One region of the Marinomonas sp. BSi20584 genome, then DNA from elsewhere that is predicted to be linked to it. Evidence: predicted binding sites of a transcription regulator. Region 1 holds the regulator's gene; each other region holds the start of a gene.
What was found. The regulator sigma-54, encoded in region 1, starts transcription at its own class of promoters, with help from an activator protein. The targets are predictions, from matches to a motif close to TGGCACNNNNNTTGCTNT.
Positions count from the first base shown of each region.

Region 2: a site for sigma-54 is predicted at 2,245-2,262, ahead of codB (cytosine permease). Genes of this name have one in related genera too.
Region 3: a site for sigma-54 is predicted at 2,929-2,946, ahead of TY87_RS04060 (NCS1 family nucleobase:cation symporter-1). Genes of this name have one in related genera too.
Region 4: a site for sigma-54 is predicted at 3,620-3,637, ahead of TY87_RS08330 (isoamylase early set domain-containing protein). Genes of this name have one in related genera too.

Region 1 is NZ_KZ454896.1:25,171-32,801, forward strand. Features, by position in the region: gene TY87_RS20070 (calcium/sodium antiporter) at 1-540, shown strand, start outside; gene lptC (LPS export ABC transporter periplasmic protein LptC) at 540-1,118, shown strand; gene lptA (lipopolysaccharide transport periplasmic protein LptA) at 1,102-1,629, shown strand; gene lptB (LPS export ABC transporter ATP-binding protein) at 1,630-2,355, shown strand; gene TY87_RS20090 (RNA polymerase factor sigma-54) at 2,434-3,909, shown strand; gene ptsN (PTS IIA-like nitrogen regulatory protein PtsN) at 3,927-4,376, shown strand; gene TY87_RS20100 (HPr family phosphocarrier protein) at 4,386-4,655, shown strand; gene mgtE (magnesium transporter) at 4,663-6,015, shown strand; gene yjgA (ribosome biogenesis factor YjgA) at 6,022-6,561, shown strand; gene TY87_RS20115 (methionine-R-sulfoxide reductase) at 6,787-7,155, shown strand.
Region 2 is NZ_KZ454880.1:43,474-51,104, reverse strand. Features, by position in the region: gene katG (catalase/peroxidase HPI) at 1-1,954, opposite strand, end outside; gene codB (cytosine permease) at 2,320-3,576, shown strand; gene TY87_RS12510 (PucR family transcriptional regulator) at 3,573-4,820, shown strand; gene codA (cytosine deaminase) at 4,829-6,085, shown strand; gene TY87_RS12500 (methyl-accepting chemotaxis protein) at 6,398-7,631, shown strand, end outside.
Region 3 is NZ_KZ454871.1:28,882-36,512, reverse strand. Features, by position in the region: gene TY87_RS04080 (TonB-dependent receptor) at 1-150, opposite strand, end outside; gene puuE (allantoinase PuuE) at 341-1,267, opposite strand; gene TY87_RS04070 (aspartate/glutamate racemase family protein) at 1,307-2,038, opposite strand; gene TY87_RS04065 (GntR family transcriptional regulator) at 2,046-2,711, opposite strand; gene TY87_RS04060 (NCS1 family nucleobase:cation symporter-1) at 2,980-4,416, shown strand; gene eat (ethanolamine permease) at 4,504-5,910, opposite strand; gene eutC (ethanolamine ammonia-lyase subunit EutC) at 6,064-6,945, opposite strand; gene TY87_RS04045 (ethanolamine ammonia-lyase subunit EutB) at 6,942-7,631, opposite strand, start outside.
Region 4 is NZ_KZ454875.1:87,410-95,040, reverse strand. Features, by position in the region: gene TY87_RS08350 (ChrR family anti-sigma-E factor) at 1-597, shown strand, start outside; gene TY87_RS08345 (hypothetical protein) at 723-905, shown strand; gene TY87_RS08340 (hypothetical protein) at 1,093-1,302, shown strand; gene TY87_RS08335 (bifunctional ornithine lipid synthase OlsF) at 1,496-3,226, shown strand; gene TY87_RS22460 (hypothetical protein) at 3,234-3,410, opposite strand; gene TY87_RS08330 (isoamylase early set domain-containing protein) at 3,764-4,069, shown strand; gene betB (betaine-aldehyde dehydrogenase) at 4,376-5,833, shown strand; gene betA (choline dehydrogenase) at 5,869-7,536, shown strand.

The DNA.
Region 1 (7,631 bases):
ATATTGCTAAGAGGCAGTAAAGATTTAGAAAAAGATTTAAAAGAAGGCTTACCAGAAGACGATGGAACCTCTGTCAGCAAATCCCTCATCATTGCACTAATCGGATTAGCTGTATTGATAGGAAGTTCTAAATTACTTGTCTGGGGTGCAATAGGCATAGCAACCGCTTTAGGCGTAAGCGAATTAGTTATAGGCCTTACTATCGTTGCAGTTGGAACCAGCCTACCTGAACTAGCGGCTTCAATTAGCAGCGTCAGAAAAGGCCATCACGATATAGCAATTGGCAATATATTGGGATCAAACATCTTCAACTTGGCCACCGTATTACCACTACCAGCCCTTATTGCTCCAGGACTAGTAGATCAAAGCGTGATAAGCAGAGATTTCCCTTGGGTTTTAGGCCTAACAGTTGCTCTCGCTCTTGCCATTTTCATTTTCAAGAAAACGAAAAACAACAGTATCCCTAGATGGGTAGGCTTACCGCTTATTGCTTCTTATGGTGTTTATTTATTTATTATTAGCTCAAACGGTTCGGTGTAATGCTTTCGTTAAAAACACTAACAAAACCCAAAAGCCTTTTAATCATTGGGGCTACTTTAATAGTAGTAGCCTCTTTAGGTTGGTATGGGGCAGCACCTATACAAAACCTCGTTCAAACAGACTCATTGAGCAGCTCTCCAGACTACTTTATAACTAATGTCAAAGTTAAAGAGTTTGATGCTGACGGACTTCTGATCGAAACACTTGACGCTAAACAAACGCTGCACTACATAGCAAAATCCACAACACTCTTAGAAATGCCGAACGTCGAGCGCTACTCAAAATCAGGTCATTGGAGCGCAAAAGCAGATAAAGGGGTTATTGAAGACGGAAGTAATGATATTCTATTAACCGAAAATGCCAGAGCGACTAAAAAATACCTTCAATCTGAAGATATAAAGCTAAGTGCAGATAACATACATTATTTAGATAAAGATCAATCACTAACCAGCTATGGAAATGCAACGCTTATCTCCACTCAAGGAGAGACTTCTGCTGGCACAATTACAACATATATAAACTCAGAAGAAGTCGTGATGACAGGATCTGTACGAGGAAAATATGAAACGATTCATTAACGTCAGCGTGTTGCTTACTTCAGCCCTAATTGGCCAATACGCATACGCACTACCTGAAGACACAACCAAGCCATTAGAAATACAAGCTGATGAGGCATCATTCGACCAAAATTCAGGCGAAGCAATATACAAAGGCAATGTATTTGTTAAGCAAGGTACCATTGAAATTCAGGCCCAATACCTTAAAGTAACAACAGACGCTAAGACCCGAAAATTTAGCAGCCTAGAAGCCACAGGAAAACCTGCGAAATTCAGTCAGCAGATAGACTGGAGCGGCAACATTGTTATCAGTAAAGGCAATGAAATACATTATTTAACCAGCGAATCAAAATTAGAAATTATTGGTGATGGTTACCTAAGCAGAATGCAGAACTCCATCACCGCAGACTACATCCTCTACATGATTGATGACGGCACATTCAGTGCTGAGAAAAAAGATTCAGGGCGCGTATCAATGACCTTACAACCGCAAGCGCCAAAAGATAAACAAGCACCTGAGAATAAAAAATAGATGGCACTACTAGAAGCAAAACACCTTGCGAAGAGCTACAAAAAACGCCAAGTCGTAAAGGATGTATCTATTTCCGTTGAGTCTGGCCAAGCCGTTGGCCTACTCGGCCCTAATGGCGCGGGTAAGACCACCTGTTTTTATATGATAGTTGGCATGGTAGCAAACGACGCTGGCGGCATATTTATTGATGGCCAAGACATCACTCATGACGCCATGCATACTCGTGCTCAAAAAGGCATTGGCTACCTCCCTCAAGAGGCATCTATTTTTAGGAAAATGTCTGTAGAAGATAATATCCTAGCCATTTTAGAAACCCGCAAAAAGCTAACAAAAGCACAGCAACAAGAAAGACTAGAAGAACTCTTAGAAGAGTTTCATATCACCCATATTCGCACCAACCTAGGAATGGCACTATCAGGAGGAGAAAGGCGCCGGGTTGAAATAGCGAGAGCGGTTGCCATGAACCCAAAATTCATCCTACTTGATGAACCCTTTGCTGGCGTAGACCCTATCTCAGTTGGTGACATAAAACACATAATCAAACATCTCCAAGAAAGTGGAATCGGTGTCTTAATTACCGATCACAATGTCAGAGAAACACTAGACATCTGTGATAAAGCTTACATTGTTGGCAATGGTTACATCATTGCATCTGGCGATGCCAGTACCGTCATCAACAATGAACAAGTAAAAAAGGTCTATTTAGGCGACGACTTCCGTCTGTAACCCCTTATCATTGCTGTAGAAAGGGAGTAGTATGCATAACTCGTTCCAATTCATTCAAATAGAAGAAAGAGTTGCTCTATGAAGCAGTCTTTACAATTAAAGCTTGGTCAACAGCTGACTATGACGCCACAACTGCAACAGGCTATTCGCTTGCTGCAGCTTTCTACGTTGGATTTAAAACAAGAAATTCATGAGTTTCTTGAATCGAACCCATTGCTTGAGCTCGACGACGACGAACAAATTCATCACGACATCCCTGCAAGCATAGAATCAAAAAGCGCTGCCGATACAACAGTCGACAATAATAGCGAAGAACCACGCGTAGAATCTGAGTGGACAGAAAGCATCCCTGAAGAACTATCCATAGATAGTAACTGGGATGATACCTATCAAAGTTCTGCAGCTGTCAGCGATCACAACAGCTACGAAGGCGATAGCGACTTCGAAAGCCGTAACGCACCAGCAGAAAGCATCCAAGACCATCTTATATGGCAATTAAATTTAACCCACATGTCAGATCGCGACATTGAAATCGCTTACGCCATCATTGAATGCGTTCAACCTGATGGCTACTTAAGCATTTCTCCCGATGACATCTGGGAATCTCTCGGCACTGAATTAGAAGATCTAGATATTGAAGAAGTCATTGCAGTGCAGCATAGATTGCAGCGCTTTGACCCTGTAGGCGTATGCTCAATTGACCTACGCGACTGCCTTCTTGTGCAACTAGAAGCATTCCAAAGCCACCCGCTGTATAAGAGCACATACAATCTTATTGATCATTACCTACCATTATTAGGTAATCGAGATTTTGCTCAGTTGAGCCGTAAGACAAAGCTCAAAGACGAAGCACTAAAAGAAGTCGTCAATTTGATTCAACAGCTCAACCCACGCCCAGGCTCAGTTATTGACGCTGACGACACGGACTACGTTATTCCTGATGTCACAGTGAAAAAACGCCATGACGTATGGCAAGTGGAACTAAATAATGACGCTTTGCCGCCCATCAAAATCAATGAGACTTACTCAGCGATGGCTAGCACTGCAGCAGCAACAGCAGAAGATGTGACTTACATAAAAACATCTCTTCAAGAAGCAAAATGGTTCATGAAGAGCCTACAGAGCCGCAACGAAACTTTATTAAAAGTGGCAAGCTGCATTGTAAGTCGACAAATTGATTTCTTCGAACTAGGGGAAGAAGCCATGAAACCCATGGTTCTTCATGATGTCGCAGAAGAAGTAGGTATGCATGAGTCAACTATTTCTAGGGTAACAACACAGAAATACATGCACACACCAAAAGGCATCTTTGAGCTGAAATACTTTTTCTCCAGCCATGTAAACACCGCCTCTGGCGGAGAATGTTCTTCTACCGCAATACGAGCTATGATTAAAAAGCTTGTATCGGATGAACCGGCGAAAAAACCGTTAAGCGATAACAAGCTAGCTGCTATTTTAGCAGACCAAGGCATACAGGTTGCTCGACGCACTGTAGCCAAATATCGAGAGGCGATGAACATCCCTCCTTCCAATGAACGAAAACGACTGATCTAAACGGAAACCATTTTATCATGTCCTTGAAATCATTATTAAAAGCGGAACTCGTTCTCGCAAAACAAGATATTGTTAGTAAAAAACGAGTACTTGAAAGCATTGCTGAAGTTGCTTCCAATCGACTGCATTGTGACAACGAAGCTGTCTATGACGCACTACTAGGTCGTGAAAAGCTAGGTAGTACAGGCATAGGCAACGGCATAGCTATTCCACACTGTCGCCTAGAATCTGCAAACCATACCGCTATTGTCGTTATGTCATTGCAAACTCCGATTGATTTCGATTCCATCGATAAAAGAGCGGTAGACTTAATATTTGCATTAATTGTTCCACCTCATGAGTGTGACCAACACCTTGCAACACTAGCTCAAATAGCAGAACTTGCCCAATCTCCAGAAGCACTGGATAAATTGCGCACAGCACAGACCAATGAAGAACTATTCAATATATTTGAATCACTAATATAGGAAAAAAGCATGCAGGAAGAGTCCGTCACGATCATAAATAAACTTGGCTTGCATGCTCGCGCTGCTGGCAAATTGGTTGAAACAACCACTCGCTTTTCTTGCGATATCACCATAGAAAAAGATAGCCGAAATGTTGACGGAAAAAGCATCATGGCGATGATGATGCTTGCTGCCGGCAAAGGCACAGAAATTCGCATCAAAACCAATGGTGAAGACGAGTTAGATGCAATAAAAGCGGTAATAGAATTAATAAATAATCGTTTTGGTGAAGACGAGTAAGACTTATATGTCAGAGCAAAACACTCTAAATCACCTCCAAACGGTCACCGAATCGCTCGAATCCGGTACCACCATGCAAATCCGTTATTTACTTAACGGCGCTTTGCCCGCACAGGATGTTGCTCGTCTATTAGAGTCTTCTCCTCCCAAAGAGCGTAAGCTTCTTTGGGAGTTAATAGAAGCCAAGAATGAAGGCGAAGTACTTCAATATCTAAGCGAAGATATTGGCGTACAATTCATGAAAAACATGGATACAGAGCGACTTATCGCCGTATCCGAACATTTTGAAAGCGATGACCTTGCAGACTTACTGCAACACCTACCAGAAAAGGTCGTAAAAGAAGTTCTTGCGTCAATGTCCACGCAAGACAGAACAAGAGTTGAAGCACTATTAAGCTACTCGGAAGATTCTGCTGGCGGCTTGATGAATACGGACACCATCACCATACGTCCAAACATTACCGTCGATCTAGTGTTTCGCTATTTACGCAGACACTCAACACTACCAGACATGACAGACAACTTACTGGTTGTCAGCCGTTCAGATCGCCTTTTAGGAATACTTCCACTTACCAAACTACTGGTATCAGATATTAGCGCTACAGTGCGCGATATCATGGAAACAGAATTCACCGTCATTGACGCAGAAACGCCTGCCAGCGAAGTCGCGCAGCTTTTTGAAAAAATGGACCTAGTATCCGCTCCCGTTATTGACAGCAAAACTAAAAAACTACTTGGCCGCATCACCATCGATGACGTTGTAGACGTTATCCGTGACGAAGCCGAACACTCCATGTTAAGCATGGCGGGTCTTGATGATGACGAAGATACCTTCGCACCCATCATGAAAACCACCAAGCGACGCGCAGTGTGGCTTGGCATAAACCTAATAACCGCCTTTACAGCGTCTTACGTTATCGGCTTATTCCAAGAGACACTAGACCAAGTTGTCGCATTAGCTATACTCATGCCAATCGTTGCTAGCATGGGCGGTATAGCTGGCTCTCAAGTACTGACACTGGTCATTCGCGGTATCGCACTAAATCAGATAGGCTCTACCAATACTCGCTGGCTACTTAATAGAGAGCTCATTGTTGGACTCATAAATGGCCTTGTTTGGGCAACAGTAATAGCCGCACTTACCGCACTTTGGTTTGACAACATCAAGATTGCCTATATCATTGCAGGCGCTATCATAATAAATCTGCTTTTTGCAGCGGCCACTGGTACACTTCTGCCAATTCTACTAAAAAAAATTGGCATCGACCCCGCCCTAGCCGGCAGCGTAATTTTGACTACCGTGACCGACGTGGTTGGATTTCTATCCTTCCTTGGTCTCGCTACTATTTTTCTAATATAGGTTCCCATGACAGATTTTGATCAATTTGAAAACAACGACGAAGAAATCCCTAAGAGCAAAACCCAGATCAAGCGTGAAATGGAAGCCCTGCAAGATCTTGGAAAAAAACTACTAGGCCTAAGCAAAAATCAGCTTAAAAAAGTGGAAATGTCTGACACTCTACGCGAAGCATTCGTTGAAGCTGGCCGCATAAAGCAACATGAAGCCATGAGAAGACACTTGCAATACATCGGCAAGGTAATGCGCACAGAAGATCACGAAGCCATAGCGCACCGTGTAGCGCTTTTCGATTCCACTTCTGCCGCTTACAACAAGCTATTTCATCAGCTTGAGATTAAACGCGACATGCTAATTGGCGAGAACAGCAAAGAAGTACTGTCTGAATACTTAGAAGAAAACCCACAGATTGAAGACATCCAACTGCTTAGACAGCTTATTCGCCAATCTCAGAAAGAAGTGTCACAAGAAGGAAACACCACAAACCGTAAAAAACTTTTCCGTTTCTTACGTGAAGCCGAAGAAAAGCGTCTTGGTTTAATGGAATAATCTTAAACTCAAGTCCAAAGATCGACGCTATACATTGATAATGGCGTATCCGTACATAAAATTGCCCGTCTTTAAGATGGGCTTTTTTATGCCCACTCCCTACTAAAAACTAACGCCCACAAAAACTCGAACTCGCCGTGCAATTTATTGTCTTAGTCTACAGCGATAAGGCATGACATAATTTATGCTATTAACGTCCATTATAGTGACAGGAGAACAAGTCTTATGAGTAAACCATACAACAAGCTTACACCTGTAGAAGCTAGTGTAATCCTTGATAAAGGCACCGAACGCCCATTCACTGGAGAATACACCGACACAATGGAAGGCGGCCTGTATGTTTGTCGCCAATGCGAAGCGCCGCTTTACACCTCAGAACACAAATTCATTTCTCACTGCGGCTGGCCAAGTTTTGACGACGAAATCCCCAATGCTGTAAAACGCGTACCAGATGCCGACGGCCGTCGTATAGAAATAGTCTGCGCCAATTGCGAAGGCCATCTAGGTCATGTATTTGAAGGGGAAAGACTCACTGAAAACAACATCCGCCACTGCGTCAACTCCATCTCCATGAAGTTCGTAAGCCAAGGTTGATCACTTAGTCCAAGCGCTAAAACAATAAAACCGCCCAACTGGCGGTTTTATTGTTTCTATAACTGTTTTATTGGTGGCGTCTGAAACACAAAAAAATCACCTGAAGCCGTTACTTTAAAAACAACACAAGACAGCTCTTAAGTCATGACCCTCTTACTAAATGTGTAAAACTTGGCACTGAACGATCAAGCTTTATTAGCAAATCTTCGACTGTGATCTCCGGATCTTTATAGTTCCCTTACATCGAATCTGACTCTTGCTCAAAGTTAGCAATTAAACTAAGAGTCTCTTCTCTTGATCCCTTGGCACTAGAAAGCTTCTCCTTGAATAGCAGTACATCTGCCATTTTTACACGATGATGTGCGCTCTACTTCTTGCTTTATCTTATCTAAGGCGACGTAAATAAAAACGAGATATTGAAGCACCAGATATCATAATAATCTCTTAAATATCTTTTGGCACTCGTGCAACGACAT
Region 2 (7,631 bases), on a different contig from region 1:
TGCTTAACACTTCTGGCTGCGTCGTAAGAACACCATGCTGAGATTGATCAAAGTTGGCGTTCAATACTCGCAAACCACCTAACAATACCGTCATTTCTGGTGCAGAAAGCGTTAACAATTGCGCTCTATCTACCAACATTTCTTCGGCAGAAACAGTAAACTTGCCTTTCAAGTAGTTACGGAAACCATCCGCAGCTGGCTCAAGGAAAGCAAAAGAGTCCACATCTGTTTGCTCTTGAGACGCATCCGCACGGCCTGGAGTAAATGGCACAGTCACATCATGACCTGCTGCTTTTGCAGCTTGCTCAACGCCTACCGAACCAGCTAAAACGATCAAGTCAGCAAGGGAAACCTGTTTAGTAACATCTTTGCCATTAAACTCCGCTTGAATGCCTTCTAAAACAGACAATACTTTAGCCAGTTGCTCTGGCTGATTTACGGCCCAATCTTTTTGTGGTGCTAAACGAATACGAGCACCATTTGCACCACCACGCATGTCTGAGCCACGGTAGGTAGATGCAGAAGCCCAAGCAGTCGATACAAGCTGTGCAACCGTCAAACCAGAAGCCTGAACTTTTGCTTTAAGATCGACAATATCTTGATCATTCACGGTTACGTAAGTCACCGCTGGAATCGGATCCTGCCATACTAACTCTTCTTTTGGTACCAATGGCCCAAGATAACGAGCAACTGGCCCCATGTCACGGTGAGTCAATTTGTACCAAGCACGAGCAAACGCATCGGCAAGTTGATCTGGATTCTCATAAAAACGTTTAGAAATCGATGCGTATATCGGATCATCACGCAATGCTAAATCCGATGTAAACATAATTGGCGCATGGCGTTTAGATGAGTCATGAGCATCTGGAACAGAATTAGCTGCCGCACCATCTTTAGGAGTCCATTGCCAAGCGCCTGCTGGGCTCTTAGTCAATTCCCAATCGTATTCAAATAAGTTTTCGAAGTAACCATTGTCCCAAGCTATTGGGCTTTTCGTCCAAGCGCCTTCAAGACCACTAGAAATAGTGTCGACACCTTTGCCCGTGCCCATACTATTGCTCCAGCCAAAACCTTGTTCGGCCATACCAGCCGCTTCTGGATCAACGCCAACTTGAGCGGCATCACCAGCGCCATGGGCTTTACCAAAAGTATGACCACCAGCAATCAAGGCTACGGTTTCTTCGTCATTCATCGCCATACGTTCAAAGGTATCGCGAATATCGCGAGCTGAAGCCAGCGTATCAGGCTTACCTTCTGGCCCTTCTGGATTAACATAAATTAGGCCCATTTGTACGGCAGCCAACGGATCTTCCAATTCACGGTCGCCAGAGTAACGTGGCGCATCATCTAGCCAAGTTTTCTCAGTTCCCCAATAAATGTCTTCTTCTGGTTGCCATACGTCAACACGACCACCAGCAAAACCAAAAGTTTTGAATCCCATGGATTCCAATGCACAGTTACCTGTTAAGATCATCAAATCTGCCCAAGAGATCTTACTGCCGTATTTTTGTTTAATAGGCCAAAGCAATCGACGTGCCTTGTCTAAGTTAACGTTATCTGGCCAGCTGTTTAATGGTGCGAAACGTTGAGTACCTGACATCGCGCCGCCACGGCCATCTGCAGTACGATAAGTACCCGCACTATGCCAAGCCATACGGATGAAAAATGGACCATAATGACCGTAATCGGCAGGCCACCAATCTTGAGAGTCTGTCATCAGGGCGAACAAATCTTGGCGAAGCGCTTCAAGATCCAAGCTATTAAACTCTTTGGCATAATCAAAATCTTCACCCATCGGGTTAGATTTCGGTGAATGCTGATGAAGAATATTTAAGTTCAACTGGTTCGGCCACCAGTCTTTGTTTGACGTACCGCGGCCCGATGATTGATTTGCACCTGCGGCACCATGATTAAAAGGACACTTACCTTCGTTTGACATTTTTTCTTTAGACATAGCGGTCTCTCCTGCTTGCTGCTTAGAACATTTTATTTTTCAATAACGCTTCATTAACTATAGTTATAAACTTAAAAAGAGTGAGTAACTAATAAATAAAAACTAAGAAGATAATAGCCTAAGCCAGCCACCCTACTATTTCATTGCTATTAAATAGTGCACTCAACATAGAAGAAGATATGCATTTAAGGCTCAGTAAAATCAGGAATTGTATAAAGTGCCTAATCATTTATTACTATTCTTAGTCATCTCGCCATAAACTCATCAGAGAAATAGTATTAATCCAAAACTGGTTCGCAAGTTGCTTATATACCGAAGGAAACCAAAAATAAGCGACTTTGACTTAATCATCATGGGAAACGACTATGACGCAATCAGATTATCCATTAATTGAAGTACCTCAAAATAAACGCCGAGGGCTACTCCCCATGGCAGTGATTCTGCTTGGGTTCACCTTTTTCACCGCAACCATGTGGGCCGGGGGTACATTAGGAACGGCGTTTTCATTTTCAGAATTGCTCTTCGTTATTCTAATCGGTAATTTGCTTCTTGGCCTTTATGCTTCTTGTTTAGCATTCATTGCCTATAAAAGTGGCCTAAACAGCGTACTAATGGGGAGGTTTTGCTTTGGTGAAATTGGCAGCAAGTTGGCAGACTTCATCCTTGGCTTCACTCAAATTGGCTGGTACGCATGGGGAACAGCAACGCTTGCTATTGTGTTAGTCAAAATTACGGACATACCAGAAGCATGGCAAACGCCCCTAATGATTATCTTCGGCATGGCTTTTTGTATTACCGCCATGATTGGTTTTCGAGGCATGGATATTTTATCCAGAGTAGCTGTTCCTGCCATGCTCGTTTTTATTTTAATTAGCCTTTACACAGGATTAGTCGATGTTGGTGGTATATCCGCCTTGTTTGACATTGAGCCAACACAAAGTTTGAGTTTCACCGCTGCCATCACCATAGTTATTGGTACTTTCGTTAGCGGTGCGACTCAGGCAACGAATTGGAGTCGCTTTGCTAATAGCGGAAAAGTCGCTGTTTGGGCAACTATGGGGGCATTCTTTATAGGCAATGGTTTGATGGTATTAACTGGTGCGCTTGGTACGTTAATTTATCAACAAGCCGACATTGTCGACGTCATGCTAGCGCAAGGTTTTATGGTGCTGGCTGTACTTATGTTGTTTCTCAATATTTGGACAACTCAAGACAACACTATTTACAACTTTGCCGTCGCAGGTTGTAACCTTCTTCGAACTGATAAACGTCGAATTGTGACCGTCGCTGGCGCAGCCATTGGCACAGTCATGGCGGTGTTTGGAATGTACAACTTCCTCATTCCTTTTCTGGTTTTGTTGGGAACATTTATTCCGCCTATTGGTGGTGTAATCATGGCTGACTTTTTGTTGCGCCATAAAGGCCAATACCCATTGCTAGCCAATGCTAAGCTACCCGCTTTTAATTGGATTGGACTTGGCTCTTATGTCATTGCGTCTGCTGCAGCCTATGCGTCTCCGGTGATGCCACCTATTATTGGGGTCTTTGTGGCAATTGTTACTTATGGCATATTATCTTTTCTATCCCATAGACAAGCAGTAACCGTATTAGGAAATCAATGAGTATTTGTTGCGTAGACATACCTCGTTTACCCGGCCTCGAAAGCATTATCTTTCGAGCCGGTTTAACTGGCGGCCAACGCATTGTTCGTTGGCCTTATGTAGCAGAAAATGATTCGATTCAACCTTGGGTAAGTGGCGGTGAACTGGTTTTTGTGACCGGAATTAACCACCGCCGCACTGAAAGAAATCTCTGCCAGATGGTAAAAGAAGCGGTAAATAGCAATGTCGCTGGACTGGTTATTTTGACTGGTCCAGAATTTATCCAGCAAATTCCTAACAGTGTATTGGAGCTTGTGAATCAGCATCAGCTTCCCATATTAGAACAGCCTTATAGTCTAAAAATGGTGCTGGTTACAGAAGTCATCAGTAATGCTATTGTTCAAGACAACCTACTAGGGAAGTCAGTTCGGCTATTTTTGACCAAGTTAATAAATGGGTTTGATCAAGCACCAGAGTTAATCCATTTACGCGCTGGGGATTTAGGCATCAGTGACAACTGCCCTTTTGCAACATTGGCATTAAGAATTAGTCATATTAATCCCAAAACAGACGACCCGAATTATCAGTTACTCCACTTCAACCATGAACTAGAACAACACCTAGGCAGCATTTTAAAACGCAGACAAATTGACTGGCCGGTTCTAAATTATGAAAAAGACCTACTGGCTATTTGGCCTGTCACTGAAAACGATACCTCTGAGCTTTATGATGAATTGGAGCAAGTACTAAGCTTGTTGCAAAAGCGCTTTCCACAACTCGTGCTATGTATTGGTGTGAGCGAACGTAAAACAGGCTTAGATAAGTTAGCCGAAGCAACAGAACAAGCTCGGCAAGCATTACAATTCGCAATCAAACATCAGCACCAGCGTATTTTTTTCTACGAACAGCTAGGCATTGCTCGTTTATATGCAGCCATTCCAAATCGCGGTCTACTAGCAGATTTTTGCAAGCAACATTTAGGCGAATTATGCTTTGCTCGTGACGATGCAACTCTTGAAATGAAAAGCACACTAAATCACTACTTCAACCACTTTGGGCATTTGCAACAAACAGCCGACGCAATGAGTGTCCACAGAAATACACTAAATTATCGCCTTAATAAAATAGAACAACGTTTAGGCTACTCTCTACAAGACCCATTTTTACGACTCAATTTACAAAATGCACTACTTATTGAACAAGTATTATTTCACCATCACAACATTGAAGAACAGGCTAGCACGCCTGCTCTGCACCACGATTGAGGTTTTTTATGCATGTTATCAACGCCCGTTTACGCCAACGTCCAGAACTATTTTCCATCCACATTGACGAAGGACGTTTCAGTAAAATTGAAGCACAAGAAAGCACGTTAGCAGCAACTGACAATGCAATTGATGCCAACGGTAAATTAGTTTGTGCGCCTTTTGTCGAGCCACATATTCACCTTGATGCAGCCTTAACGGCAGGCGAACCCGAATGGAATCAAAGCGGTACACTTTTCGAAGGCATTGAGCGCTGGAGTCAGCGCAAGCCAATGTTAAATGAAGCCGACATCCGCCGTCGTGCATTGTCCACAATAGAACTACTGGTGCAAAACGGTGTACAAGCAATTCGAACTCATGCGGATACAACAGACCCGACTTTAATCGGCGTTCGCACACTTTGTGCTCTTCGCGATGAGCTAAAAGACAAAATCGATTTACAAGTAGTTGCCTTTCCGCAAGACGGCATGCTGTCTTATCCAAATGGCTTAAAGCTGATGGAAGAAGCCTTGGAAATTGGCGCTGATGTGGTCGGCGGAATTCCACACTTTGAATACACACGTGAATTGGGTGAAAAATCCGTCAAATTAATAATAGAGCTAGCAAAAAAATACGACCGATTAGTGGATGTTCATTGTGACGAAATCGATGATCCAAATTCTCGTTTCTTAGAATTTCTTGCCTGTGAAGCTTTATTTCATGACATGGGATCTAAAGTAACTGCAAGCCACACCACAGCCATGCATTCTTATGACAACGCCTATTGCTCAAAACTGTTTCGTCTATTAAAGAACTCCGGCATTAACTTTATATCCTGCCCAACCGAAAGCATTCACTTACAAGGTCGTTTTGACACTTACCCTAAGCGTCGCGGAGTGACGAGAGTCAAAGAGCTTCGAGAAGCCAACATCAACATCTGTTTGGGTCAGGACTCAATCTTCGACCCTTGGTACTCACTCGGGAATGGCAAGCTACTGCGCACATTGGATTACGCCATGCACATCTGCCAAATGATGGGTTACCAAGACTACGCCAGCGCTCTAGATATGATCACCGACAACAGTGCTCGCACTATGTGTTTGCAGGGATATGGGATAGAAGTGGGCAACGCGGCTAACTTTATTTTACTGGAAGGACATGATGACTACAGTGTCCTGCGTCAGCAAGGAGAGGTGTTATTGTCTGTTCGTCATGGCGAAATCATCATGCAACGCCAACCATCTCAAGTAATCTCTCAACCTTGGATTACACAAGCGATAAAATAATCAATAATTCAATAACCCGTTCAAAAAAGGTGAGCGATCTAGCTCTCTCATCTTTTTTGAACGTCCAACTTTTATTAAGTACAAAATAAGTAGTCATTAATAAAACAAAAGATTAGATCAAAATTTGATGATTTTTTTGCGCTTACAAACATCCTTTCCTAGACTGTAAATAACTTACAAAATGATAAAGGATTATATATGCGCGTCCATTCAATTCGAATCAAGATGATGCTTCCAATCATCTTTCTTTCGCTTATTTTAATCTCTCTTTTTGCCTTTATGATGCTAATGAGCAACATACAAAAGAATAATATGAAGTTACAGGCTGAACATTATTTCGAAGCCATTTCAGAAGTGTTAAATGCTGACCGCGACATATATCAAGCACGACTTGCACAAGAGAAAATGCTCGATGGACAAGGGCCAAAAAATGGTAATGAAGCCGATTTTAGGGAAAACGCCCAACAAGTTTTTGATCGTTTTCAACTTTATAGACAATACCTTGCGGACGAACCAAAAGATCTTCTCGCGCCTTTTGACTCTTTTAATACGCTTTATAACGAATGGCTAAAATCAAGTGAGAGTCTCATTGACACCTCAAAAGGCAGCGTTCAGTTTTCTGAAACAATGATCGCTTTAGATAATAAGTTCCAAGTCATTCGCAATATGCTTGACCAAGCCGGGGAAAAACTACGAAAGCACACTCACGATATACAAAACCAAATAAATTCCGCTGCGGAACTTAATAACTATGTAGAAGCAATTACAGAAGTATTGAATGCGGATAGAGATTTGTACCAAGCACGTTTAGCACAACAAAGAATAATTAATGGCATTGGCGATCGTACTGATAATAAAGAAGACTTCAAACTAAATTCTGCGCAAGCATTGGAAAGGTTTAGAGCATATCGAGGCTATCTTATTCATGAAACTGACCTAACAAAACCTTATAGTGAATTCGATGTACTTTTCAATGAATGGTTTGAAGGGAGTCTACTTCATTTTGAGTCTCCTGAGGCCCAAACGTCTAATCAACTTCCACAAGAAATAATAAATGCTGATGAAAAATTTGCGGCTATTCGTTCACTCTTGGACAAAGCTGGTGAAACAGTTAGAAAACATTCCAGAGAAATAGAAGAGATAACCAAACAGAATATTGCCCGCAACCAAGAAATAGCCATGATAGTGACAGCAATAGCCTTTGTTATTGCTCTTATTTTTGGCTATCTCATTCCTCTCAAGATTACTCGAAATGTAGAAAGCATGGGGCGTCGTATTCGAGAGATAGCCGAAGGTGATGGTGATTTAACACAACGAATCAACTCAAGTGCTAAAGATGAACTTGGCGATCTAGCTAAAGAATTTGACGGCTTTGTTGAACAACTAAGATCAATCATTAGCAATATACATAAACAATCATCAGCTCTTGGCAGCATGACAACTGAATTAAAAAGCGCCTCTGAAACCACAAACAATATTACTCATGCTCTAGTGAATGCTTCAACAGCAATGATTAGTGCCGGACAGGAAATGAACGTATCAAATC
Region 3 (7,631 bases), on a different contig from region 1:
AGGACTGTCTTCTTTTTTGGTATTAGAGCGACTGGTTTGGATAACTAGCTCATCGAGGCTTACGGACTCGGTGTCTGCAAGGGTGATTTGTGAGGCGCTAAGGGCGAAAGGCAATAGGATAATTGCCGTGTAAGGTTTTTTGGATAACATTAAACGGAGTCCTTTATAAAATAGATTTATGTAATTGATAAAAGTAATGATATCTATTATCAATTAAAAAATCTTATTTTTGGGGGCTTTCTTTTAATGTCTTTTCAATTTAGGAGAGAGATATAAAGAGGGAAACCGCTACTTTTCCCTCTTTAATCAAATGGTTAGATTTTTAAATAGGTTTTAATATTTAACTCTGCGGCGGATGATTTGCAATCCAATGATCTGCAATGTCTTCACGGCGAGCAATCCAGACGTTGTCGTGGGATTGTACGTAGTCTAAGAACTTCTTCAGTGCCATGAATCTGCTTGGCTTGCCAAGGGTTCGGCAATGCATACCAATGGACATCATTTTCGGTGCGGTGGCACCTTCTTCATATAAACAATCAAAGTTGTCTTTTAAGTATTGGAAAAATTCTTCTGCGTGATTGAAGCCATAAGGCGAAGAAAACTTCATATCGTTGCAGTCGAGCGTGTAAGGCACGATTAGATGCGGTTTGCTACCACCATCAGGGGTATCGACTTTTACCCAATAAGGTAGGTCGTCGCCGTAGTTGTCTGAATCGTATTTTAGTTGCGTATGTTCTGCGACCAAGACGCGAGTATTTGGCGAGTCTCGCCCTGTATACCAGCCAACAGGTTTAGCACCAGTGACTTCTTCGATTAAAGCAAGCGCTTGTTGCATGTGCTCGCGTTCTTGCTCGATTGGCATTTCTTGATAATGAATCCATTTTAAACCATGGCAAACAATTTCGTGTTTGCCTTCCACAAAAGCTTTGGCCACTTCTGGATTACGTTGTAATGCAGTCGCAATGGCAAAAACAGTGAGTGGCAAACCGCGTCGCTCAAACTCATTTAAAATACGCCACACACCAGTGCGAGAGCCATATTCGTATAGAGACTCCATGCTCATGTGGCGGTCTTTGAAGGGCTGCGCGCCGAAGATTTCCGATAGAAATGTCTCGGCGTGTTCATCGCCATGAAGAACGCAATTTTCACCGCCTTCTTCGAAGTTTAAAACAAACTGTAAGGCGACACGGGCGTTGTTTGGCCAGTTAACGTTGGGCTGCCCTTGGCGTCCATAACCTGCGTAATCGCGTTCTAAATAATGTTTCATGGTCTGTGTTCCATTGTTTGTAATGTATTTATGGAGTAGTTACAGGCTCCAGTGAGCATAGCGTCCAGTAAAGGCTTTGCTAACACGCTGTCCGTATTGACCTTTTTTAGAGGTTTGTAGTCCTAACTGATGCAATGATTCTGCCAGTTTTACCGCCGCGACGACGCCATCAATGATGGGCACAGGCAGTTCTGCAGACAACTTTTCAACCAAACTCGACATGCCAGCACAGCCCAAGACGATGGCTTCCGCACCATCTTGTTCTATCGCGGCTAGGCATTCTGTTTTAAGTAACAGATAGGCAGCGGGATCAATATTTTCTAAGGCCAAAACGGGAATGTCAGTGGCTCTGACACCGCTACAATGATGCTTATGACCATACTTTTGTAGTAAATGCTCACTCGCTGGTAAAGTTCGAGATAGCGTGGTCACAACCCCAAAACGATGGGCAATCAGGCTGGCCATGTGAAAACCTGCTTCAGCAATGCCAATCACGGGGGCGTCAGCTAATTCACGAGCGGCGTCTAAAGCAGGGTCGCCAAAACAAGCAATGATGTGAGCATCAACGCCTTGTTGTTTGCCTTGTTCGATAAGATCAAGAAGAGCGGCGCTAGCAATGACTTCATCAAAAGCACATTCGATGCTTTTTGGTCCATGCTCAGGCGTACAGGCAATAATTTGAGTTGTTTCTAGCGCGACAGATTGAGCACTCAATGCCATGGCATGGGTCATGTCTGTACTGGTGTTTGGGTTAATGAGCTGAATTCGCATGGTGCTCCTAGTGGCCAAAAAGTCTTTGAAAATCGATATTTTCTTCGGGTTTGCTATCAAGAATGAGCGAAGATTTGATGTGTCTAAGGTGATGACTCATCCAGTGTTGTGCCTTATCTGTGTGTCCTTGATCGAGAAGGTCCAGAAGCTCCGAGTGATCTCCACAGTCGCAACCGACACTGCCGCGAGTACCGTAAGCGGCGAGAATAAGTGAAGAGCGATAGCACAGTTGTTGGACAAAATTCGCTAGTACCTTATTGCCTGCTAGCGTCGCTAACTCATAATGGAAACGAGCGGTTAGCTGAATAGAGTCTGCTAGTTGGTTGCCTTCTTCTGCGTATTTTTCTTCCTTCGCCATGGTGCGAAAACGCTCAGAATGTTCTGCATTCCAATAACCAAGTAAGGCTGGAATGAGTTGCGGCTCAATTAATATGCGGCTGTCTAGAACTTCTAATGCTTCGGCTTCGCTTGGATGGTTTACCTGCGCGCCTTTGTTTTTTTCGATCACTACAAAATGCTCTAAGGCGAGTCGCTGCAATACTTTGCGGATGCCGGTTCTGCTCACACCAAACGCTTCTGATAGCCGGTCTTCTGGTAAACGCGCTCCTGGTGGTAATTGGTGTTCGACAATGGCCTTTAGCATTTGTCGGTAAATATTCTCGTCATTCGACATGAGTGCTTCTCTATAAATTGTATACGATATCTTGTTAAATATAGTTCTTAAGACAATATAGCATGCTAGTTTGTTTCGTACATCTTAAACAAAAAATGAATTGATTGTGCACAATATTGGTGTGGTTTTCGTTTTTTTGACTTGGAATGGTGCAGTAAATATTGGTTTTTTGGGTTCATGTTCCTATTTTTACTTAAGTTCTTTGGGTTCTGTTTTTTGGCACATAAATTGTATTTAACATTGTATACAATTAAAAAGGAACGCAATCATGAAACAAGAATTTGAGCAAAGCCCTAGATTAGCAAATAGCGATCTCTTGCCGGAGAAAGATCAAAAATGGGGTTGGTATAGTATCTTCGCTTTTTGGATGTCAGACGTTCATAGCGTGGGCGGCTACGTGTTTGCTGCCAGTTTGTTTGCCCTAGGTCTAAATGGTATTCAGGTCTTTATTAGTCTGTTGTTGGGCATTTCCATTGTGCTTGTTTTTGCCAATTTGATGGGTAAACCGGGACAAAAAGCGGGTGTGCCTTTTCCTGTGGTAGCGCGTATGTCATTTGGCGTATTCGGTGCCAATATCCCGGCTATTATTCGAGGATTGATCGCGGTGGTTTGGTACGGTATTCAAACCTTTCTCGCGTCCAGTTCCTTTATTATTTTGTTGCTGTATTTCTTTCCTGACATGGCGTCTTTGGCGGATAAGTCGTTTATCGGGCTGTCTTACTTAGGTTGGATCGGCTTTACAGCCATGTGGGTGGTACAAGGTGTCGTGTTCATGTTTGGTATGGACATGATTCGTAAAGTGATCGATTGGTCTGGTCCGGCTATTTATGTGGCCATGTTTGCTTTGTGTATTTATATGGTTGATCGAGCGGGTTGGGAAAATATCAGTTTCAATTTGAGCTCAAATAATCTAACAGGCATGGATGTGTACGTGCAGATGTTCATTGCTATTGCCTTGGTTGCCGGGTATTTTGCTGGGCCAACCTTAAACTTTAGTGATTTCTCTCGTTACTGCGGCAGTTATAAAAAATTAAAACTGGGAAACCTATTGGGCTTGCCACTTAATTTTGTCTTGTTTTCTTTGTTTAGTGTGGTGATTGTGTCGGCTTCTATCCCAGTATTTGGTCAGATGATCACCGACCCAGTGGAAACCGTGAAACGTCTAGATTCTGGCTTTATTACGGTTCTTGGCGCGCTGACTTTTATCTTTGCGACAGTGGGCATTAATATCGTGGCGAACTTTGTAGCGCCTGCGTTTGATTTCTCCAATGTATCACCACAGAAAATCAGCTTTAAAGCGGGTGGTTTTATTGCCGCGTTTGGTTCTGTGCTGCTAACGCCATGGAATTTATTCAATAACCCAGAAGTGATTCACTATACAGTGGATGTGTTGGGCGCGATGATTGGGCCTTTGTACGGCATTATTATTGTCGACTACTTCTTTATCAAAAAAGGTCATATCGATGTGGCAGCTTTGTATACAGAGTCTCCTAAAGGCGCTTATTGGTATGAAAACGGTGTGAATAAGAAGAGTGTCTATGCTTTGTTGATTGCCGGTGCGGTGTCTATCTTGGCGACCTTTGTGTTTAGCGCCTTGGCAAACTATGCCATCTTTATTGGTGGTATCGTGGCGGCATTGTCTTATCGTTATATGATGGAGCCAGAGCGCGCAGCTCTGCAAAGTATGGCATTGGCTAAGTCGTAAATGCGTTTGATCCTAACACTCAAAAGCCCCGCATTCCCTAGGAAAGGAATGCGGGGCTTTGTTTTATTTACTCAGTGAAAAGGGTTGTTAAGCCGTTGCAGCAAGGTCCGCTTCAGCAGCTGCCAACATGTCGAACTCTTCTTCCGGTGTTTTCGCCACAAGGCGATTTTTACTATACAAGAAGTAGTAAGCGGCGCCGATAGCGAACAAGACCAGCGTGTAGAAAAACGCGCGTGGGTCGTAAGCGTAAACACCAGTCAAAGCCAATAGCGATAAAACAAACGCGATAGACGAGGTGAAAATACCGCCCGGTGTTTTATAAGGACGTTCCATGTTTGGCTGTTTGATGCGAAGCAAAATGTGGCTGAGTGCCATCAAAGCATAAGACACGGTTGCGCCAACCACGGCCATGGCAAGCATCAGATCGCCTTCGCCCGTCAAAGACGCAAGGAAGCCTAAAATGCCAGGTACGATCAAAGCACGAGTAGGCACTTTACGTTTGTCTGTTACTGACAAGCTTTGTGGAATGTAACCTGCACGAGACAGAGCAAAGACCAAGCGGCTGTAACCGTAGATGATAGAGAAGAAAGACGCGATCAAACCAGCAAGACCGAGAACGTTTACCACAGTTGCCAAAGTATCATGACCAGCAAAGTTTAAGGCGTCAACCAAAGGCACCGCGCTCTTACCCATCGCATCTGCACCAGCAGCGCCCGCTAACAAAAACACCACCAAAAGTGCCGTGAACAGTAAGAAGATCATCGCGCCGATAATGCCTTTTGGCACATCTTTCGCTGGATCTTTGGCTTCTTCTGCGGCTAGAGGCACACCTTCAACCGCCAAGAACAACCACATGCCAAATGGCAATGCCGCCCAAATACCATACCAGCCCATCGGCATAAACTCAGACGCGCCAGCGGCATCGGTGACCGCCACATCAAATAAACGGCTGCTATCAAAATCGCCAATCAAGGCTACTGCTGTCGCTAGAATGGCGATGACTGCCAAGCCGCTGATGACCATCATGACTTTTAGCGCTTCGCCTGCACCGGCTAGGTGAATGCCGATAAAGACAATGTAAAACGCGGCGTAGACCCAAGGTCCATTAAAGCCCAACAGGGCTTCTACCGCAGAACCGATAAAAATAACAATGGCGGCAGGCGCCAAAGCGTATTCAATTAACACCGCTAGGCCGGTTAAATAACCGCCAGTAGGCCCCATTGCTTGACGCGCAAAACTGTAACCGCCGCCCGCCGCTGGGATAGCGGCAGACATTTCTGCCAAGGATAAAACCAAGGTGAAATACATCACCGCCATGAGCGCTGCTGCGATGGCAAACCCGCCCCAGCCCGCTTCGGCAATACCAAAGTTCCAGCCTGCGAAGTCACCAGAGATAACGTAAGATACGCCCAAACCCGCGAGCAGAATCCAGCCCGCGGAGCCTCGTTTTAGCTGGCGTTTCGCCAGATATTCTTTATTGATTTGATCAGACATTTTAGTTTCCTTTTGTTCCAGTTGTGCTCTATATGTTGAGTTTTAAACCGTCATTTTTTGCCCTGTGGGCTTATAGTTTTCTTGCTTTTCTGTTTGTACGTCTTCGTGCGTTTTGTTTTTCCTTATCTTTTTTCTCTTGTCTTTTTCCTCGTATTAGGAGATGAGGAAGTTTTTTGACTCCTTTGAGGTGTCTACGATTAAATCGTCGTCTGATCTGTCTTTGAGTTTTACGCCAGACAGCTTCAGGGTTCGTGCTTCGTTTAATAGATAAAAGGCTTTGCGTGCGGCTTCTTGATAGACCAAGCCCGCTGGGCGAACGTTGGATATGCAGTTGCGGTAGGCATCTGTTAGGCCGACTTTGCCGTCCCAAGTGAGATACAAGCCTAAACTGTCTGGCGAGCTCAGCCCCGGACGTTCACCGATTAATACCAAAACACATTTGGCGTTTAGGCGCTCACACACATCGTCACCAATGGCAACGCGGCCTTGTTCAACAAAGCAAACAGGTGCGATGTTCCAGCTTTTGATATAGCCAGACAGGGCTTGCAAAAAGGGCAAGGTGTTTTGCTCTACTGCCAGCGACGACAAACCATCCACCACGACAATGGCAAGGTCATAGTTTTGCGAAGTAGAAACTCTGTGCTCGTCTAGTTTATTGGCAGATTCGTCATTCAATCTGCGACCGTAATCTGGACGTTGTAAATAGGTTGCGCGGTCCGTCGCGCGACTGTGTAACAGTAGGGGGGCACAGTTTTTGGTCCAATCTTTAGCCCAATCTTGCTCTACCAGAGCTTTGGCTAACGCGTCGCTATCGAGTTGCGTGTGCACCGCATCGATCGCTTGAGCATGGGCCAGCTGAAAGGCCAATAAATGCTTGGTTGGGACGCTGATACCAGAACGCCCCAAACCCACTCGCGCATCGGTAAAGGCATTGAGCTTGCTCCATGCGTTCTCTGTTACTGGCTCTGCATGCGGGTGTGTCGGGAAAGACTTATTAGGTTTAGGGATGTCGGATTTAGGGATGTCGTGGCTCATGAACGACCTCCAATCATGCGATTGAGTGACTTATGGAACGCATCTGGTAGCTGGTGGTTGAGGGTAAATTGCTCGTTGTTTTTGAAGATTTCCATTTTAGCTAACCAAAGGTCGAACTCCGGCGCGGGTTTTAAGCCCAGTACTCGACGAGCGTATAAAGCGTCATGAAACGAGGTGGTCTGGTAGTTCAGCATGATGTCGTCGGAACCGGGGATGCCCATAACAAAAGTACAACCAGCGACACCTAAAAGTGTCAGTAAATTATCCATGTCATTTTGATCGGCTTCGGCGTGATTGGTATAACACACGTCGCAACCCATAGGTAAGCCAAGTAACTTGCCACAGAAGTGGTCTTCTAACCCTGCACGAGTGATTTGTTTGCCATCGTACAAATATTCTGGGCCGATAAAACCGACCACGGTATTCACCAATAGCGGATTAAACTTACGTGCCACCGCATAGGCCCGCGCTTCGCAAGTTTGCTGATCTAAACCATGATTAGCATTGGCGGATAAAGCGCTGCCTTGGCCTGTCTCAAAGTACATGACGTTATTACCAACCGTGCCACGATTCAGCGACAAGGCTGCTGCTTGGGCTTCGGCCAGTGTGGCGAGGTTAAAACCAAAGCTGTCGTTGGTCGCTTGGGTGCCACCAATCGACTGGAATACCAAATCCACGGGTGCGCC
Region 4 (7,631 bases), on a different contig from region 1:
TGTCATGAATGCCAACAGCAAATCCGTAAACTGGAAATGCTTGGTTCACACCTATTTGATCAAACTAAAACCGACAGCCGTCAGCTTAGCAATTTAAAAGACAGCTTTTTCGAAAAGATAAACGCACAAGCTGAGCAAGAAAGAGACAGCCTGAAGATAGAAGAAGAGCCAGCATCGATTGATTGGGATAACTACGCTATTCCGAAAAGCCTGCGCCAATTTATTAAGAAAAGTTACGATGACCTAAATTGGATGCGCTTATCGCCGTCGTTTAAGATCGCCACTCTTTATAATGAAGAAGGCGGCGCACAAATTGCTCTGACCAGAGTAAAAGCTGGCGCTCACATGCCAACTCACACTCACACTGGCGATGAAATCACCTTAGTTTTAGAAGGTGCTTTTTCTGATGAAAGCGGTGTTTATCGCCAAGGAGATTTTATCAACCGTGATGCGAGCCACAAACATAAGCCAATAGTCACCAAAGATGCGGAATGTATCTGCTTAACCGTGTTAGATGCACCGATTGAATTTACTGGCTGGTTAACGCGACTACTGAACCCCATTATTCGTCGATACCATCCTCATTCAAGTAGATAAAGCTACGTGACATTGGTCTCACAGCTAAAGATAGCCACACGATTGCAGACGTTAGCCAATAACAAGCAAATTTTGTGAAAATCTGGTATAGTCCTTGTTCAATCTAAAAACAAGGACTATTTATCATGGCAACTAAGAAGAAACAGCCGGCTGCTTCGGAGACTTCGGAATCTATTGAAAAGCAAATGCAAGAGTTTCTAGCTCGCGGTGGACTCATAGATAAAATCGATTCAGGAGTTAGTGGACAATCTCAGCTAACAGGATCACGTCACATTTCCCTAGGAAATAGCAAAACGAAAGCACAATAAGCTTTAGGGATACTTTACTGATTGTAAATATCCCTCGCTATTTTCGTTTGTACGCCAACTCTATAGACGCTGTTTTAGAATTACCTTTAAACGCAAATAGGTTGGCGAATCAAATAGTTATCTATTATTTCCCTATTTATACATAAAACCTAAAATAACAATTTAACCTCATAGATAGAGGAACATTATGCTTACCGAATCTGATCGCGCTTTTTTCCGTCCTAAATGGCGTAGAGTAGTAGTAACTTTATTTTGTGTTGCATGGGCTATTCTTGAATGGGTATCGAATGAACCTATCTGGGCCATGGTTGCAGCAGGTATCACGCTATATTGTTTGTGGAACTTCTTTTATAAGTTTGAAGAAGGAACAGATGAAGACAGCCCCCCTATCAGTTAACCGATAAACACAAACACGCCGTCGATTTAACCTATTCTACTATTTTTAAACAAAGCATTGACGAACAAAACAGTCGCGAAAGGCTTTTATTAACGAGTCATATATTCGCCACATAAACGTCACGACGCTGTCATATTGACGCTCTACTCTCACTAATAAGATATATAAAAACTTATTAGAGCGGAGCGCCACTGTGATACAAGTCGAGCAAATGATTGCCAGTAAATCTCCTAAGTTTTTCGACAAAAGCCCATTTATCACTCGCCCAACGTTAAGCGTGTTAAAACGCTTATTCCACGAAAATGAAGTAAACCAATTCCTGGAAAAAAACCACGGCTGTGTTGGCTTCGAATTTATTGATCGTATACTGGATCACTTCAACTTTAGCTATCAAGTGAGTCAAATAGATCGTCGAAACATTCCCGCAAGTGGACGTGTGATGATCATCGCCAACCACCCTCTTGGTGCCTTAGATGGCCTCGCTTTACTCCGATTAATTGGTGAAATTCGCCCAGACGTAAAAATCGTCGCCAATGATTTATTAATGGGATTTGACGGCTTAAAGCAGCTCGTTCTTCCCGTCGATAATCTCGGCGGAAAAACCGGACGCCAGCAGCTAAAAGCCATCATGAGCTGCTTGCATAATGAAGAAGCCGTGATTATTTTCCCTGCTGGGGAAGTGTCTCGCATGTCGCCAAGCGGCGTAAAAGATCAGCACTGGAATCAGAACTATCTAAAACTCGCACAAAAAACCAACAGTCCGTTATTGCCGGTTCACATCGGTGGCCGTAATTCTATGCTATTTTATACCAGTTCTATTTTGTATCGTCCGCTATCAACTTTGCAGCTCGCCAACGAGATGTTCCGCCAGCGCAATCGTAAAATCCCCATGCAAGTTGGCCAAGCCATTCCGATTCAAGAGGTAGCACAACTGCCTTTAAGCGATAAAGAGAAAAATAAACTGGTGAAACGCCATTTGTACCGCATCGCCAAAGGCAAAAAACCGCTGCTTAAAACTGAAAAGACCGTTGAACATCCGCAAAATAGACAGATGATCAAACAAGAGCTCAAAATAGCCGAGCACCTTGGTAGCACCAAAGACAACAAACAAATTTACTTGTTTGATTACGATCCGATGTCGGTGACTATGAAAGAGATTGGGCGTTTGCGCGAAATCGCCTTTCGTAAAGTGGGTGAAGGCACTGGTGAACGCTCTGATTTAGACAAGTTCGATCAATACTATCGCCATTTGATCTTATGGGATGAAGAAGAGCTAGAAATCGTTGGCGCTTATCGCATAGGTGAAGTTGCACGTTACATGAAGTCAGACACACCAAATCGTATCTACAGCGCCGAACTGTTCCAATACTCTTGCGATATGGAACCTTATTTCGAACAAGGTATTGAACTAGGACGTAGCTTTATCCAACCTAAGTATTGGGGCAAGCGCAGCTTAGATTATTTGTGGTACGGAATTGGCGCCTATTTAGATAGACACCCTGAAATTCGCTACATGTTTGGTCCTGTGAGTCTAAGCAACAGCTACCCACAAGTGGCAAAAGATTTTATTGTCTCCTTTTACAAGCTCTACTATGCCGACAAAGAACATTTGGCGCGTTCGTTCACGCCTTATCAAGTCAATACAGAACACTCTGACATCATTTCAGCCATGTTCAGCGGTGATAACTATGAAGAAGACTTTAGAATATTAAAGGAACAGCTCAGCCACTTTGGCGCCAGCGTACCAACGCTGTTCAAACAGTACAGTGAATTGTGCGACACAGGCGGAGTTCGCTTCTTAGACTTTGGTGTCGATGCCGACTTTGGCTACTGTGTGGACGGTTTGGTCCTAGTAGACCTAAATACAGTCAAAGAAGCGAAAAACAAACGTTACCGAGGTCACAACGCTGGCACTCAACCATAATTAGCTATCACGAATCATGGTGGTGTCCACGATAGTGACGACCGTGAGTATGATGACTATGTGAGTGATGACCATGGGTGTGGTCATCATCTTGTTGTTCTGGGCGTTTAAAGACAACCAGATAAACAATCTTAATGACCAACATTATGCTTAACACAATAAGAACGACCATTTGAATATCCATAAAACACCTCATTATTTTTGTTGGTGTCGTTTGAGTATAGGACATGAAAATACCTTTAAATGTGAATTTACGTCTTAAGTTTGTATAGATGTGGTAAGCCCTGAAATAGCGCATTTAGTGTCATGATAGATACTAAAATGGATCGAAGAAGATAAGCCTAGACTAAAAATAAAACGTTTTTTGTTTTGGGATTAATCAGTTAGTAAATATGGCGTAGGGTTTGCTTTATTATTAAAAGAGAATCTTTTTTAAAGAGCTTTTTCAAAGAGTAATTTAAACAACACGTTTCATCTAACCTCGGGCTTTTGCCGTAGCCTTACACATTTGTCTATCGCTAGATCATGGAGCTAAAAATGATTGAAAAAACCTATTTAAAAACCAAACCCGAATGCAAAGTGAAATTCGCATTACCTGCTGAAGCGATTGGTGATGCAAAAAGCGTCGCTGTCGTTGGTGACTTCAATAATTGGGACTGCACAGCCAACCCAATGAAAAAACAGAAGTCTGGCGATTTTGTGTCGACGCTTAACTTGGGTATCGAAACCTCGTACCAATTTCGTTATGTTCTGGATGGCTCTGAATGGCTAAATGATGACATGGCAGACGCCTACGTTCCAAGCCCAATAAGCTACGACACAAACGGCGTCATCAGCCTGTAATAACGCTTCGTAACGTTTATAGCATTTCAATCATAGCGTCTCGCTTTTAGGTTTTAAGCCGAGACGCTTGCCTCTCTCAACCTTGCTTTGAGGGGTCTTCTGCGTTCAATACTCCCGCATTCAATCAGCAACATTCCTCGTATCATAACGTCATCTTTTTGCCCCAAAACCACTAATTCATGGATTCGAGCTGCAATTTATAGTCAAAATATGTACAATTGTTTTTATTAAACGCGCGTTTAATAAAAACTCAAATACCTCAATGACTCTAAACAGAGCATTGAAACAGACATAAAGAGGCACATCATGGCACATCAGCAGCAATACATTCATGGCCGCTACCATGCATCCACCAGCGGTGAACACTTTGAGACAATCAACCCAGCCACAGGCGAAGTGATTGCAACAGTAGAGCACGCAGGACAAGCTGAACTAGATGCTGCTATTGAGTCTGCAAAACAAGGTCAAAAAGTGTGGGCAGCAATGAGCCCTGTTGAACGCGGACGCATCCTTAAAAAAGCCGCTGAGCTATTGCGTGAAAACAATGAAGAGCTTGCACGTCTTGAAGTATTAGACACAGGCAAGCCACTTCAAGAAGCCATTTGCGTGGACATTCAAACGGGCGCTGACGTAATCGAATATTACGCAGGCCTAACCGACAAAATCCAAGGCGATTACCAAGACCTTGGCAATGGCAACTTCTTCTATACTCGTCGCGAGCCACTTGGTATTTGCGCTGGCATCGGCGCGTGGAACTACCCTATTCAAATTGCTATGTGGAAATCTGGTCCTGCGCTGGCTGCGGGTAACGCGATGATCTTTAAACCATCAGAAGAAACACCACTTACAGCGCTTAAACTGGCGGAAATTTACACCCAAGCTGGCTTGCCTGATGGTGTTTTCAACGTCATTCAAGGCGACGGTCGCACTGGCCAAATGATCACCAATCACCCAGACATCGACAAAGTCTCTTTCACTGGTGAAGTGGGAACAGGCAAAAAAGTTATGACAGCGGCGGCGCAATCGTTGAAGCAGGTGACCATGGAACTTGGCGGTAAATCACCAATGATCATCTTCCCAGATATGCCAGTAGATCAGGCTGTCTCTGCGGCGATGTTGGCCAACTTCTACACGCAAGGCGAAGTTTGCACTAACGGTACTCGTGTATTCGTGCACGCTGACATGTTGGACGCTTTCACCAAAGAATTAAAACAACGTACTGAAGCCATGATTATTGGCGATCCAATGGACATGAACACGCAAGTCGGCGCGTTGATTTCCAAAGACCACATGCAGAAAGTCTTGGGCTACATTCAAGCGGCCAAAGACGCTGGTGCGACCTTGTTATGCGGCGGTTACCAAGTTACTGAAAACGGCTTAGACAAAGGTGCCTTTGTTGCTCCAACTGTTTTCACTGATTGCACCGACGACATGCCACAGGTACGTGATGAAATCTTCGGTCCAGTAATGTCTGTGCTTAGCTTCACCGACGAAGATGAAGTGATTGCTCGCGCTAACGATACCAAGCTTGGCTTGGCCGCTGGCGTATTCACCAAAGACTTCGCTCGTGCCCATCGTGTCATTGCTCAAATGCAAGCTGGCATTTGCTGGATTAACGCATGGGGTTCTTCTCCAGCTGAAATGCCTGTGGGCGGTTACAAAGAGTCTGGTATCGGTCGAGAAAACGGCATCGAAACCTTGTACCACTACACTCAAACGAAGAGCGTCTTTGTTGATCTAAACGACATTCAAAGCCCTTACTAAGCGAAGCACTTAACTCTTAATAGATGAGACAAGTCATGGCAAACGAAACGTACGATTACATTATCGTCGGTGCTGGCTCCGCAGGGTGTGTGCTAGCAGATCGACTGACAGAAAGTGGCGAACACAAGGTGTTGCTATTGGAAATGGGCGGCTCAGATAAGAGCGTCTTTATCCAAATGCCGACCGCCTTGTCTTACCCAATGAACACGACAAAATACGCGTGGCAATTCCACACGGACAAAGAGCCCGGTCTTGATGGCCGTGAAATGCATTGTCCACGCGGCAAAGTATTAGGCGGTTCATCGTCTATTAACGGCATGGTTTATGTGCGTGGTCACGCTTGTGATTTCGACCAGTGGGAAGAAAACGGCGCCAAAGGTTGGAACTACCAAACTTGCCTGCCTTACTTTAAAAAAGCCGAAACATGGAAAGGCGGCGCGGACTTATACCGTGGCGGCGACGGCCCACTGTCGACCAACAACGGCAACGATATGACCTACAACCCGCTTTACCAAGCCTTTATCGATGCTGGCGAAGAAGCCGGTTACGGCAAAACAGACGACTACAACGCGTTCCGTCAGGAAGGTTTTGGTCCAATGCACATGACGGTTAAAAATGGCGTACGTGCTTCTACGTCTAACGCCTATTTACGTCGTGCTATGCAACGCCCTAACTTGACGCTAAAAACGGGCGTTCTAAGCCATAAAGTATTGTTCAATGGCAAAAAAGCCACAGGCATTGAGTTCAGCAAAAACGGCCAAACTCAACAAGCCACCGCCAGCAAAGAAGTCATTCTGTCAGCAGGTTCCGTTGGTTCACCACAGTTGTTGCAACTGTCTGGTGTCGGTCCAAAAGACGTCTTGGAAAAAGCCGGCGTTCCTCTGGTTCACGAACTGCCTGGTGTCGGTGAAAACCTGCAAGACCATCTAGAAGTCTACTTCCAGTACTACTGCAAACAACCTGTGACGCTAAACAGTAAGCTTGGCTTGATCAGCAAAGGTTTGATCGGTACGCGCTGGATGTTGTTTAAAACCGGACTAGGAGCGACCAACCACTTTGAATCTTGTGGTTTTATTCGCTCTCGTGCAGGTCTTAAATGGCCAAACATTCAATATCACTTCTTGCCAGCAGCCATGCGTTACGATGGTCAAGCAGCGGTTGAAGGTCATGGTTTCCAAGTACACGTTGGCCCAAATAAGCCAGAAAGTCGTGGCAAATTGTGGATCGAATCCGCTAATCCAGCGGCGAAACCGCGCATCTTGTTTAACTACATTTCGACCGAACAAGACAAGCAAGACTGGCGCGACACGATTCGCCTAACTCGCGAAGTGCTTCAACAATCTGCGCTAGACGATTACCGTGGTGATGAAATTCAACCGGGTATAAATATCCAGAGCGATGAAGAAATCGACCAATGGGTAAAAGAGAACGTGGAAAGTGCTTATCATCCATCTTGTACTTGTAAGATGGGCGATGACAACGACCCAATGGCCGTGCTAAACGAGCAATGCCAAGTCCGCGGAATCGAAAGCCTACGCGTGGTGGATTCGTCTATTTTCCCGACCATCACCAACGGCAACTTGAATGCACCAACGATCATGGTGGCAGAAAAAGCCGCCGACATGATTCTTGGCAAAGCAGCCTTGCCGAGCCTAGACGCTCCCGTTTGGATTCACCCAGAGTTTGAAACCAAACAGCGTTAATGAAAGACAAATAAACTCATAAAAAAACACCTGCTAAGTTATTTAGCAGGTGTTTTTTCGTTTATAAGCTTTGTGCTATTTCAATGGCCGTTATT